3 regions of the Peribacillus sp. FSL E2-0218 genome follow, and region 1 is predicted to be linked to each of the others. Evidence: riboswitches for the same ligand, from Rfam matches in the RefSeq annotation. Region 1 holds a riboswitch; each other region holds the start of a gene.
The links. A riboswitch is a leader RNA that binds a small molecule or an ion and turns the genes downstream of it on or off. The one in region 1 is predicted to bind S-adenosylmethionine.
Positions count from the first base shown of each region.

Region 1 (4,277 bases):
GAATCACTTTACCTGCAGGATAGCGTTCGAACAAATGGTCCATCGTTTCTTTCGTTTCTTCTGGTTCCGTCACCTGCTGCACGAAACGCTTCGTCATCTCTTCCCGCGGGTCCCTGAACACATCGAGGACTGGACCTTGCTCAACGACCTGCCCGTTTTCCATCACGGCCACACGATGACAGATTTTACGGATTACATGCATTTCATGTGTGATCAAGACGATCGTTAATCCCAGTCGCTGATTGATATCCACGAGCAATTCAAGGATGGAGTCAGTGGTCTGTGGGTCCAAAGCGGAAGTCGCTTCATCACACAATAGAACTTTCGGATCATTGGCAAGGGCCCTTGCGATTCCGACCCTTTGCTTTTGTCCGCCGCTTAGCTGCGAGGGATACGCCTTTTCCCTGCCTTCAAGTCCGACCAGTTTGATCAATTCATTGACTCGCTTCATCCGTTCCGATTTTGAAACCCCTGCAATTTCCAACGGGAAGGAAATATTATCCTGAACGGTTCTGGACCATAATAAATTGAAATGCTGGAATATCATGCTGATTTCCTGGCGGGCCTTACGAAGGTTAGCCCCTTTAATTTTGGAAATTTCCTTATCCGCTACGACAACCGTCCCCTCGCTCGGTGCCTCCAAGCCATTGAGCATTCTTATCAGCGTACTTTTCCCTGCCCCACTGTATCCAATGATGCCGAAAATCTCGCCTTTATTTATGTCAACGTTCACGTTATTTACAGCCTTGATCGTCCCGCCGTTTCCTTTTCCTGTTCGAAACAGCTTACTGACGTTGGTCAATGTAATCATTCATGCTCACCTCTTTTATCCAATAAAACCTATGAACTTAGTTGATTTATCTACATTATCCAGCTTTTAATCTTTTACCAAGCTTGCACATGCTTATGGTTTCCTAAATTTTAAAAATAAAAAAACCTTTCTGCATGAGCAGAAAGGCAGGTAAAAAAGCTGGCCTTCCCCTCATCTTCCAAAGTGTTTACACTTTGTGTGAATTGGCACCTTTCCAAGGAAAAACCTCCTTGTCGGTTGCCGGGCTTCATCGGGCACATCCCTCCACCTCTCTTGATAAGAGCTAATATATAGAATATTTGTACATCATTACGTTCATTAGTATGGAGAAATTCTATCACAGATAAAAAAGGAGTGCAATGTATATTATTTCTAACACAAAAAAGTTTAGGACTACTTTCTTAAATCGATTGGGATGTCACCGAAACGATATCCGTCGCTTTCTGTATTGCCTGCTCCAAATCTTCTATCAAGTCATCTACATTTTCTATTCCGATGGATAGACGGACTTGATCGGCGCTCACTCCGGATTTTGCCAAGCCTGCATCATTCAGCTGTTGATGGGTGGTGCTGGCGGGGTGGATGATTAAACTCTTCGCATCTCCCACATTCGCCACATGTGACCATAACTCCACCGAATTGATGAGCCTGGCCCCTGCTTCACGGTCTCCTTGAATCCCAAAGGTCACCACGGCTCCCGCACCCTTAGGCAGGTATTTATTCGCAAGCGCTTTATCTGGATGATCCTCATTGGCCGGATAGGATACCCATTTCACGGCAGGGTGGTTTTTCAAGTATTGTATGACGGTCTTGGTGTTAGCAAGATGCTCTTTCATCCTTACATGAAGCGTTTCAAGACCAAGCGTAAATTGGAAAGCACTTTGGGCGCTTAACGCAGGTCCTAAATCGCGGAGCAATTGCACCCGGGCTTTGGTAATGAAGGCCGCAGGGCCCACTGCATCGGCATAAACCAAGCCATCGTAGCTTGGGTCAGGCTCCGTGAAACCGGGGAAGTTCGGCGAGTTCCAGTTGAAATTGCCTCCATCCACGATGACACCGCCTAAAGTCGTTCCATTACCCAAAAGCCACTTCGTTGCGGAATGGATGACGATATCCGCTCCAAAATCGATCGGTCTGCAAAGATACGGAGTAGCGAAGGTGTTATCGATGATCAATGGGATGTGGGCTTCGTGGGCGATCTTTGCCACCGCTTCAATATCGAGGACCCGCAAACTTGGATTTCCAATCGTTTCTGCAAATATGGCCTTTGTTCTTGGCGTAATTGCCCTTTTAAAATTCTCAGGATCATCAGGAGAAACGAATTTCACCTTAATTCCGTATTTAGGAAGGGTGTTTTCGAAAAGGTTATATGTTCCCCCATACAAGGTGGAGGCCGAAACGATTTCATCCCCTGCACCGGCAATATTGAGGATTGACAGTGAAATGGCAGCCATTCCGCTTGCAGTGGCCAATCCGCCGATTCCGCCTTCCAATAATGCCATTCTCTCCTCAAAAACGCTGACAGTTGGATTATGGAGACGTGTATATATATATCCCGTTTCCTTTAGACCAAATAAATTGGCTGCATGATCGGTATCTTTGAACAAGTATGCATTGCTTTGATAAATCGGAACGGCACGTGCTCCAGTCTCATCTGCTTGCAGGCCACCATGAACACTCAATGTTTCGAAACGCAATTTTTTATCTGACATACGCCTTCTCCTCTTCCTATATGGATTTCATTGAAAATATAAGCGGCCTTGGGAACGGTTCTTCACTTAAACAAAAAAAACCACTTCCACAAGAAGAGGCTTTCATACACACCTCATCTTCCAGAGTCAACACTCTGCTGGAATTAGCACCGTATATATGTATACCGGTTGCCGGGCTTCGTCGGGCCAGTCCCTCCGCCACTCTTGATAAGAACTATTAAATTTTGACCTTTACATGCAACAGTTTTCCACATTCAAAATATAGCATTTTACCATTATCCAGTCAATCAATTGTTAGAATATTCTTTGTTTTTTTATTCTGCCTCTCTACCTAGTTGCTATAAAGCCAAAAACCCAATCCGGTTTCCGTTTGGGTTTCTCAGCTGATTTCCTTAAGCAATCCATACAGATACGGAACGGATTGAAAGGCATATATCTTTTTGTACAGTTGTCCTTCCTTGAACAGCAATAAACAGGGCACACTTTCGATTTCATATGTTTCGGCCATCCCTTGGACATAGTTCATATTCATTTTGCCTGCCATCATTTCCGGGAATAATTGCAAAGATATCGTCAGCATTTTCGACGCCACCTGACACGTGCCACATAAAGGCGTGTATAAATATAGGCAAAAGTTTTCCCCGCTTTCAATAGCAACCCGGCATTCTTCCTCATTCCATTCCTGCATCACTAAGTCGTTCACCCTTTAACTTAAAAATTTCATTTTAACATTCATGTTGGCAGCCAGAAGTACAGTTGCAATATGATGTTCCGGTGAGCTTTCCACTTCTTTGTACATTTTATGAATGTACAGGTGGTTCGCCTCCGGCATTTCCCTTCGAAATTGCTTGCGCAGTTTTTCTCCCGATTCATCTGCATCAAAAAGGAGATACACATCCCGGTCCATCAATTCCTCCACCAATTCATCCAGTTTAGTGATGGAAATGGTTCCATTCGTACATCTTATTTCCACATCTTCATTTAAAACGGAGGCAACCTTTTTTCTGTCGGAACTGCCCTCTACAATGATCACCTTATCGAAATCGCCGCATTCCATGTCATCACTCCATTTCACGAATTATGTGGACAACCGCCAAGCACGAAAGGAAAAAGAGAGCAGACCCTCTTAAGGGCCCCCTCTCCTTCGTTTTACCCGTTGATCAAGCTTTCATATTCTTCCGCGCTCATAAGTCCTTCAACATCACTGCTGTTCGTTGGTTCAACGACGATCATCCATGCTTTTTCAAAAGGAGATTCATTCACATATTCAGGGTTGTCACTTAACTCATCGTTCACTTCGACAACCTTGCCGCTGATCGGAGCATACAGCTCAGAAACGGTCTTTACCGATTCAACGCTTCCGAATGGCTCGTTGGCTTTAAGCTCGTCTCCAACTTCAGGAAGCTCGACGAAAACGATGTCCCCTAGCTCTGATTGGGCAAAAGCCGTTATCCCGATACGCACAGTACCATCTTCCGTTTTGACCCATTCATGTTCTTTCGTGTAACGAAGTTCTTTTGGTGTTGTTGTCATTATTAATTCCCTCCATATGTATAGCTTATTTTTCTATTACATTATAAGGTAGAAATATTATTTAAGTAAGGAATTAACCAAATTTTTGTATAATTTTAGTTCCATACCTGTTCGAATTGCTCTTCTTTGAAACCTACTGTCACTTTCGTACCATCCGTAACAATCGGCCTTTTCAGAAGCATCCCATCAGTCGCCAATATATCAAGCATTTCGGCTTCGGT
Region 1 covers NZ_CP150304.1:4,750,776-4,755,052, forward strand. The annotation lists gene MHI53_RS23040 (methionine ABC transporter ATP-binding protein) at 1-811, opposite strand, end outside; SAM riboswitch class I at 980-1,094, opposite strand; gene MHI53_RS23045 (O-acetylhomoserine aminocarboxypropyltransferase/cysteine synthase family protein) at 1,213-2,523, opposite strand; SAM riboswitch class I at 2,634-2,737, opposite strand; gene MHI53_RS23050 (thioredoxin family protein) at 2,903-3,211, opposite strand; gene MHI53_RS23055 (toprim domain-containing protein) at 3,230-3,580, opposite strand; gene gcvH (glycine cleavage system protein GcvH) at 3,673-4,056, opposite strand; gene MHI53_RS23065 (arsenate reductase family protein) at 4,152-4,277, opposite strand, start outside.

Region 2 (4,277 bases), 130 kb from region 1:
AAATTAACTAGCGATATTCCTGCTTTCCAATTCATGCGCCTGCTTTTTTCCAAAAACATATGCTAGTGCCAATAGTATCACGCTTACTCCCAAAACAGACCAAAACCCTACTGTTATATCCCCCAAAAAGAAGGCTTTATAACAAACGGCACCAAGTGAACCTCCAACGATCGGTCCAACGACCGGAATCCACGAGTAGCCCCAATTCGAGTTTCCTTTACCCGGTATCGGCAGCAAAAAGTGCGCGATGCGCGGTCCCAGATCCCGGGCCGGATTGATCGCATATCCTGTCGTGCCCCCAAGGGACATCCCGATCACGACGATCAATAGGCCGACAGCGAATGGGTTCAAACCTTCCGTGAAATTATTGGCCCCGATGAATAATAAGCCAAGGATAAGGATGAATGTCCCGATCATTTCACTTAATAGATTGGAAAATGTATGCGGGATGGCAGGAGCCGTGGCGAACACACCAAGCTTCGCACCTGGATCCTCAGTAGCCTTCCAGTGTGGCAAATAATGAAAGAATACGAGGGCTGCCCCCAGGATCGCTCCTATCAGTTGAGCAGCGATATAAACCGGCACATCACTCCAAGGAAACTTTCCAATGATGGCGAATCCGATTGTAACGGCCGGATTCAAGTGGGCACCGCTTATCGAGCCTACTGCAAAAATGCCCATCGTAACCGCCAGTCCCCATGCAATCGTAATAACGATCCATCCCGCGTCTTTAGCATAGGAACCCTTCAAACTTGAACCTGCCCCGATACCTGCACCGAATACTATCAAAATCATCGTGCCTACCAATTCTCCCCAAAATGGTGTCATGAATAAAACCTCTCCCCTAATGAATTGTAAATCTTTGACAACAAATAAAAGGAGATTCACAGCAGAACCATCCTCATAAAAAACATGAATGGCTCTGTTGTGAATCTCCTAGTCTCCGTCACATATATTAACTTGTAATTTACAATATACTAGGTTGTGAAAACGCTGTCAAACACTTTGTGAAAAATCAATCTATTATTTTTGCATTTTTTTCTTTCATGCCCGAACGGTTCAAATGATATCCCATAACTCGGTTTTGGAAGTGGTAATGGCCGATGCGCCTGCCTCTAGGGCGTTCAAGACTTCATCCGAAGTCCGGATAAGACCTCCTGCAAAAATCGGTGTTTGTAACCGCTCCTTCACTTCTTTTATCATCCAGGGCATGGCCCCCGGCAAAACCTCAATGTAATCTGGCTTGGTTTTCTGCACCAGCTTGTAGCTTTTCTCCAGCGCATGTGTATCTATTAAAAAAATTCGCTGGATGGCAATGACACCCTTTTGCTTCGCTTTCAGAATAACGCTTGTTTTGGTGGAAATCAGCCCAAAGGGATTATATTCCTGACAAATGAATTCCGCCGCGTATTCATCACTTCTGATGCCATGGATCAAATCGACATGGTAAATCATTTTCTTATTATGCTGCTTTGCCATCATACTGACATTTTTCAATTGAGAGATATGAAGATCAAGAAATACCCCTATTTCATACGGGCTATCCAGGAATCTTTCGAAATCTTTCATGCTTGCCGAGGCAGGCAAAATCTTCTGATCCATTCATTTCCCCCCCTTATCTTCCGGAAAAAATCCAAACTTTCAGGAACTTAGTATATTTTAAAGAACTTGATTTATCAAACACATTTTTCTACCCCCGATAAATGGACGCGCGCGAAAATGTATGTACCCGTCATAAGGAAAGGGTCATTTTCAATCCGCCATCGACCAGCTCACAAGATTGGATCGTGCCTATCGGGATTTTCCTGACGATGTTCCAGGCATTCATATTCATTTTGATCCTTCTGTTATCATATTCAAATATGGGCGGTCTGTTAAAAAGCTTTTGATTTATGAAATCCCGATCTATTGGCTTCAACTCGATCAATTCGAATGTTATCGTTCTTTTTTCCGTATGGACCGGCTTTAATGCCATTCGGAATGATACCTTTTTCTTGAACATCATTTTCTTCACTTCGGTCGTTCCCCAAAGGACAATATGCTCTGGCGTAATCTCGACTTGGATATCATGTTCATATAATCGCGTTTTTATCATTCTCTCCAGCATGGCTGCCCTTAGCGTGATCGGCAATCCCTTCCCAAAAATAGTCGATGCATCGAATGCACTCACCCTGCTCCCATCCCTTCCTACCTATTTCCTCACAATATGGAACATCGGTTATAGCATATGTGAGGTCGGATTTCTTGTTCATTGCATCAGGCCTCCCAATAATCGCTATATTCTAAATGTTTCGGTTTCAGACCTTGACCTTTGGAACAACTCCCTGTATAGTCGTAAGTAATTTAATAGACAACTCTTATCAAGAGAGGTGGAGGGACTGGCCCTTTGATACCTCAGCAACAGACTTTCGATGTACTGTGCTAATTCCAGAAGTGTAAAAGCTTGAAGATAAGAAGAGTACATGACCTTGTTGCCTACCCCTCTTCTTATCTTTAAGAAGAGGTTTTTTATTTTGGCCGTTTTCGCCTATTTTGTTGCTATTCACCAAGTCATGCCGTGTGGTTGATTGCCTTTTCAACGCTCGTATTAAAAACAACAATCCTTACGAAACGTGCCTTTATTTTATACAGGGAAAGAAGGAATGCAACATGTCAATCACTTTAACAAAGGCCCCCTTCAGGGCGGATCACGTCGGAAGTTTATTAAGACCGGATCGTATCCATCAGGCCAGAAAGCAATTTAAGGAAGGCGCCCTCTCTGCTGAGAGACTCCGCGAGGTTGAAACCGAAGAAATTAAACGGATCGTCGATAAGCAAATCGAAGTCGGCTTGGAGGTCGTGACCGACGGGGAATTCAGACGCACATGGTGGCACTTCGACTTCCTTGAGCATTTAAATGGCATCGAGGGGTACGTGACTGAAAAAGGACTCACATTCGATGGTGTCGAAACCGAGCGATACAACGTTCGCAATATCGGGAAGGTTTCATTCAACCCTAAGCACCCCTTCCTTAACGATTTTATCGAATTGAACAAAATCGTCGGCGGGCGTGCCGTCGCCAAACAAACGATTCCCAGCCCCAATCAATTATTTGCTGCCGGGGTTCATAATGAAGACATCTACCCTGATATGGAGGATTATGCAAATGATATCATCCAAACGTACCAGGATGCTTTAAAAGCCTTTTATGAGGCAGGTGTGCGTTACCTTCAACTGGATGATGTATACATTGCCAGACTTTCAGCTCCTGATTTCCAGTTCAAGGATGGAAAATATACGCGCGAACAATTAATCGATTTGGCTTTGCGTGTCATCAATGGATCATTGGAAGGCAAACCAGACGATTTGATCATCACGACACATCTATGCCGCGGAAACTACCAGTCGACCTGGGCATTCGAAGGCAGCTATGCCCGCATAGCCCCGACATTATTGGCAAAAGAAAAAGTGGATGGATTCTTCCTCGAATATGACGATAATCGCTCTGGCGATTTCAAGCCATTGGAACACATCCCTACTGGCGGGGCGAAGGTCGTACTTGGAGTCGTCACGTCAAAAAATGGAGAAATCGAAGACAAGGAAGCCATCAAGGCCCGCATTAAAGAAGCCGCTCAGTTCGTTCCGCTCGAGCAATTATGCTTAAGCCCTCAATGCGGATTCGCTTCCACCCATCATGGCAACAAGCTTACGGAAGAACAACAATGGGAAAAGCTGAAATTCGTCGTTGAAGTAGCAAAAGAAGTGTGGGGATGATTCATCCCGAAAAGGCCATTCCCCTTATTGGGAAATGGCCTTTTCGGTGCATCTGCTATTGGGGGGCATTTTCTTTTATACGTGAAACAAGCTCCTCGAGCCATTCGGCTGTATGCTGTGCCCGGCTGTATGAATGCTCCTTAATGAATTTATATCCCAAATATTGATCAGATTCCTCATCAACCGGCTGGTCAAAACTTAAATATGTTTCCCATGCCAATCGATGCTCTTCAATTTTGCGCTCTAAGATCGCTATTACTTTTTCGCTATCCACATGCTTAATATTCGTGAGAGCAATGTACATATCCGTGATTTGGGAGGCTTTTTCGAACGTTTGATAAATCCGTTTTACCAATTCTCCCCTTCCCTTTTCCGTAATTTGATAGACATGTTTATCTGGCCGATTCTCTTCCTTTATCGTTTCGACCGGCTCGATAAACCGATTGGCAGCCAGCTTGTCAAAATGGTAATACAATTTACTTTCGGTAATTCCGGTAAATTTATCAATTGGAATCGGTTCGGAT
Region 2 covers NZ_CP150304.1:4,619,573-4,623,849, forward strand. The annotation lists gene MHI53_RS22350 (MIP/aquaporin family protein) at 4-828, opposite strand; gene MHI53_RS22355 (glycerol-3-phosphate responsive antiterminator) at 1,060-1,602, opposite strand; gene MHI53_RS22360 (hypothetical protein) at 1,733-2,170, opposite strand; SAM riboswitch class I at 2,355-2,456, shown strand; gene MHI53_RS22365 (5-methyltetrahydropteroyltriglutamate--homocysteine S-methyltransferase) at 2,650-3,753, shown strand; gene MHI53_RS22370 (PadR family transcriptional regulator) at 3,809-4,277, opposite strand, start outside.
Region 2: linked by a shared signal. The riboswitch ahead of MHI53_RS22365 (5-methyltetrahydropteroyltriglutamate--homocysteine S-methyltransferase) and the one ahead of MHI53_RS23045 (O-acetylhomoserine aminocarboxypropyltransferase/cysteine synthase family protein) in region 1 are both predicted to bind S-adenosylmethionine.

Region 3 (4,277 bases), 490 kb from region 1:
ATAATAACCGGATTATCTTTATCTTTACCACGTATCATGATTTCCTGACTACTTCCATTTATCTCTACTTGTTCTAATGCACTTATACTGTTATCACCTTTTATATGAGAAGTCCATGTTGGTGAAAAAAGGGAAATGATTAATAATATTATAATAATTATTCCGATACATTTTGTTAATTTCTTTATATTTATCATTTAATTGCTTTCATTCCTTTCTACTTGATCAAAACAAAAATAGCAGTTGATGAATGAAATTTCACTACGCCCCGCCCTTTGTGGCTTTTATCCATCAAAATAAAAAGCTATTGGTAATTACTATTTAAAGGAGATCATGAACAAGCTAGTTTGTAATTCCAAATCAAAGAACCATATGATATTTTACCTAACTTATGAAATAATTTCCATAAATATTTGATATTGTAAAGTACAATAAACTGTACACAACGGAACTAACCTGCCCCGATGGTGCCAAAAGAAAAAGCCGCCTTAAAGACAGCTCCGATGACCAGCTAACGCACCCTTTAGTTTAACAAGGGAAAAGATAAACAGTATTTCAACTTTAATACCTATTTTTCCAATTATCATAAAAATCTTTAATGGTTGAATGTATTCCATTTAGAGTAATTAAAATTAAGTACAGCATTATAACCGTAGCAATTTCTCCTGTGAAAAATGCAATAACAGCACCTCTTTCCCGAAAAATATTGAATTTGATGAAGATCCTCAAGTTGTTGGTTCATATCTGACTTGGTTACGCAAAAAGGATAGGGAGTATAAAGGTGATGTATAGGTGAAGGATGGTTTGAATGATCAAAAGCACATAAGGCTTAAGAATGTTGATTCAGCTCCAGTGTTTTTTAAAGTAAAGTAAACTGTTTTTATGGTGACGTTTCTTGAACGGTGTATTAAACAATCGGGCGCGATTGCTGAACAATGAGCAATCGCTTTTTACTAGGCGGATCCGAATAGTTCTATCAAATTATTAGATGTAATTAAGAAACTCAGCTAATCTTCTGATGTGAAGGTAGCTGGGTTTTTAAAGTTGGATGTGCAAAATAACCCTTAAAATATACGCAAATTATCCGTCAAAGTGACAATTTTAAGAGTGTCTTAAAGTTTTAAACGACTCAGCCTAGTACGGGTCTTAAGTCAATTAACGAAGTTTATTATTTCGCTTCTAATCTTAGCATTGCAAATTTGAAAACGTGTTATACCTAATATACAGTTACAGTCTTTACTAGATAATACTATCTTCCACTCAGCCGTTACATCCCAATTATTTGACTCTCCACTCTGATTACAAGTTAAGGTGTCTATAATTAAAGGGCCACTTCCAATATCTATTAAAGCTCTACTAATTTCGGCTTTAATTTCTTCATTCGTGGTAAGCTCTTTGTTGTTATATAGAACTATCCTGTCATCATAATATTGAGGAATTTTATCTAGTTTATGTTGATTCCAGATATCATTGTAAAATTGGTATATAAAAGAGGTAATTTCAAATGATAACAATGTAGTTTGATTATAAGTTTCTAAGGTTAATTTAGAATGCATGTTAGTTCTCCTCTGCGTTAAAGTATTTTAAATACAAAAAACCTCTCTATTTATAAAAAAGAGAGGTTACATATTCTAAAATATGTTTCTTATCTTGCAAAGCAAATTACTTTGCAGGAATTAGCACCTTTTCAAACATATGTTTGAAGGTTGCTGGGTTTCGCAGGGCCAGTCCCTCCACCTCTCTTGATAAGTATTATGAATTTAAAGACAATTCTATCATATTTAAACAGCAAGTAAATTAATAATTGAAATAAATTTAGCTTTTATGAATATAAAATAGATTTATTTTTAAAAAACCTTTTCATTGTTCAAAAACATCCTAATATTCTTCTTCCAAAGTATATGATTACTTTGATTTCTTGTTACACTGTCCTGTCCCTTTAGTTGCATAAAGAAAAAGCTGCCTTAACGACAGCTCCAATCTTCAGGTAACGCACCCGGTAGACTCTGTATTACGTGCTTAGATAGCACCATAAATAGCGTATTAATACTAAAAATTTTGCAATGGTTGGGACGCTACAGAAGCTTCAATACTATACTGCCTCAATCCTATTTGCTTAACCATTCATCTGTTTTCTTATAAAAAGCTTCTACTAAGTCAGGTCTGTCAATTCCAGGCAAATCACCGGCTATATCATAGCCGTCTTGGCTAAGAACATAGGAAAGACAAGCATAGCTTTCTCTAAATTCAGATAACTCTTCCATAGGAACAGTTATATTGGCATTTGGATATACAGGTACAAGAGAATCTTTTTCGTAAATCCCTTCCATGGAAACGATATACCATTGTCCATTTATTTTTTGTACACTGAATACTAGTTTTGCATCAGAATTTAATTCAACTGGGTATCCATTAATATCTATTCGTTTTTGAATGGTTGCTATCATGATGGCAACCGCCTTATCACCATTGAGCCATATTTCAGTATTATAAATTTTATGTGGTGCGCGACCTGGCATCTTCTTGGAAGCTTCCACAAATTCATGTCCAGTTCCTTGAAACCAGGAGATTGTTATCTTTGAATCAGATGTAAAGCATTTGTCCATTTCATCCCATAAAGCGTTATCTCTGCAAAAACGCTCAAATTCAATTAATTCTTTAACACTTGCCTTATCAATAAGATCCTGTTGTGTATTTACTGTTGGTCTTTTTAATATCATCATATATGCATACTCCTATTCTTAAATGTATTTTATACGGTAGAACAATTTACATCACAAAATATCTTGCCCTATGTAAGATATTTTACTCTTCGACTAAGTATATTGCCATGTACTAGGATTTGATATTGAAGTAGATATTAAGTAAAATATTGTACTCCAGCACAATACTTTTATTATGGAGAAGATAGATATATGAATAATTCAAAACAAGCTAACTCGAATGCAGATACTACTGAAATAAAATTAGCCCTATATATTCAGGAACTATTTGAAGTACTCTATCTGAACTTAGGATTGCAACAGCTCATTGATAAAGCCAGAGAAATACTAGGCCACCCCATGGTTGTTCATGATATGGGATTTAAGGTGCTAACAGCTTCTTATGATGCACATGAGATTGTAGATTTCACACAAGATGAGCACGGAAATAATTATATTAATGAAGATACGATTCAGTTTATTCGTTCCAATAATGTTGCGGATAAGGTACGCAAAAAAGGTTCTTCTGAATACATTAAAAAGTTGGAACCTCTAAACGGAACAAATCTTTCTATAATTAAAATTAATGACATTGAAATTGCACAGTTTGCTGTATATGAGGCAGGAATTAAGTTTGAAGAAATTGATTTTAAACTCATCGATAAGATTACCCAGATTTTGTCTGTTGAACTTCAAAAAAGCAATGCATTTAACATGGACCATAGTCTTATACCAAATTATGTTCTTACAGACTTGTTGGATGGAAAAATAATGACGCAGGATGCTGTTAGAGACAAGCTGCATTATTTAAATTGGATACAAGAAAAGAACCTATATATTATAGTGATATCTAACAAAGACCGAAAAGGATTAGACTTTAAAATTCCAGCAGTGGTCCAAGTTTTAAAAGAATTCATTCCACTGGAAAATTGCATTATATTTCAATCAAATATTACAGCATTTATCCCCAAAAAACTTTATGAAAAATTATTTATTGGCTCCAAATCAGAATTTATAAATTCATTAGAAAGAAATGAATTAAGAGCAGGAATTAGCTTGAATCTCTCTGAAATTTCTGATTGCAAAAGATATTATTTACAAGCAATAGAGGCCCTTGAGATTGGAAAGAAACAAAATATTATCGTATCTTTTTTTAAGGACTCTGCACTAAATATCATTTCTGACTTAATTAAAAGCAAGTACAATTATATGGATTTTTGTCATCCGGCAGTAATAAAAATTATAGAGTTTGATCAGCAAAACCAATCAGATTTATTACTTACACTTAAGCACTATCTTTACTATAGGAGTTCACCAAATGAAGCATCTAAAGTGTTGTGCATCCATAGAAATACCCTATTTTATCGAATCAATAAAATAAAGGACATGACTGGAATTGATTTAAATCATGTAACTGAAATATCGCATCTCTATTTTTCAATAAGGCTTCTAGAAATTAACGGTTATGAAATTAATGCATGAATTTGAATGCTCTCACCCGCAGTATCTAAGGCTATACTTGTAATTTGTTTTATCTTATCGATAGGCTTCAAAAGTGATAGTGAAGGGGTACCA
Region 3 covers NZ_CP150304.1:4,260,003-4,264,279, forward strand. The annotation lists partial or broken gene MHI53_RS20440 (alpha/beta hydrolase) at 1-197, opposite strand, end outside; gene MHI53_RS20445 (hypothetical protein) at 1,152-1,556, opposite strand; SAM riboswitch class I at 1,643-1,752, opposite strand; gene MHI53_RS20450 (nuclear transport factor 2 family protein) at 2,109-2,720, opposite strand; gene MHI53_RS20455 (helix-turn-helix domain-containing protein) at 2,916-4,184, shown strand.
Region 3: linked by a shared signal. The riboswitch ahead of MHI53_RS20445 (hypothetical protein) and the one ahead of MHI53_RS23045 (O-acetylhomoserine aminocarboxypropyltransferase/cysteine synthase family protein) in region 1 are both predicted to bind S-adenosylmethionine.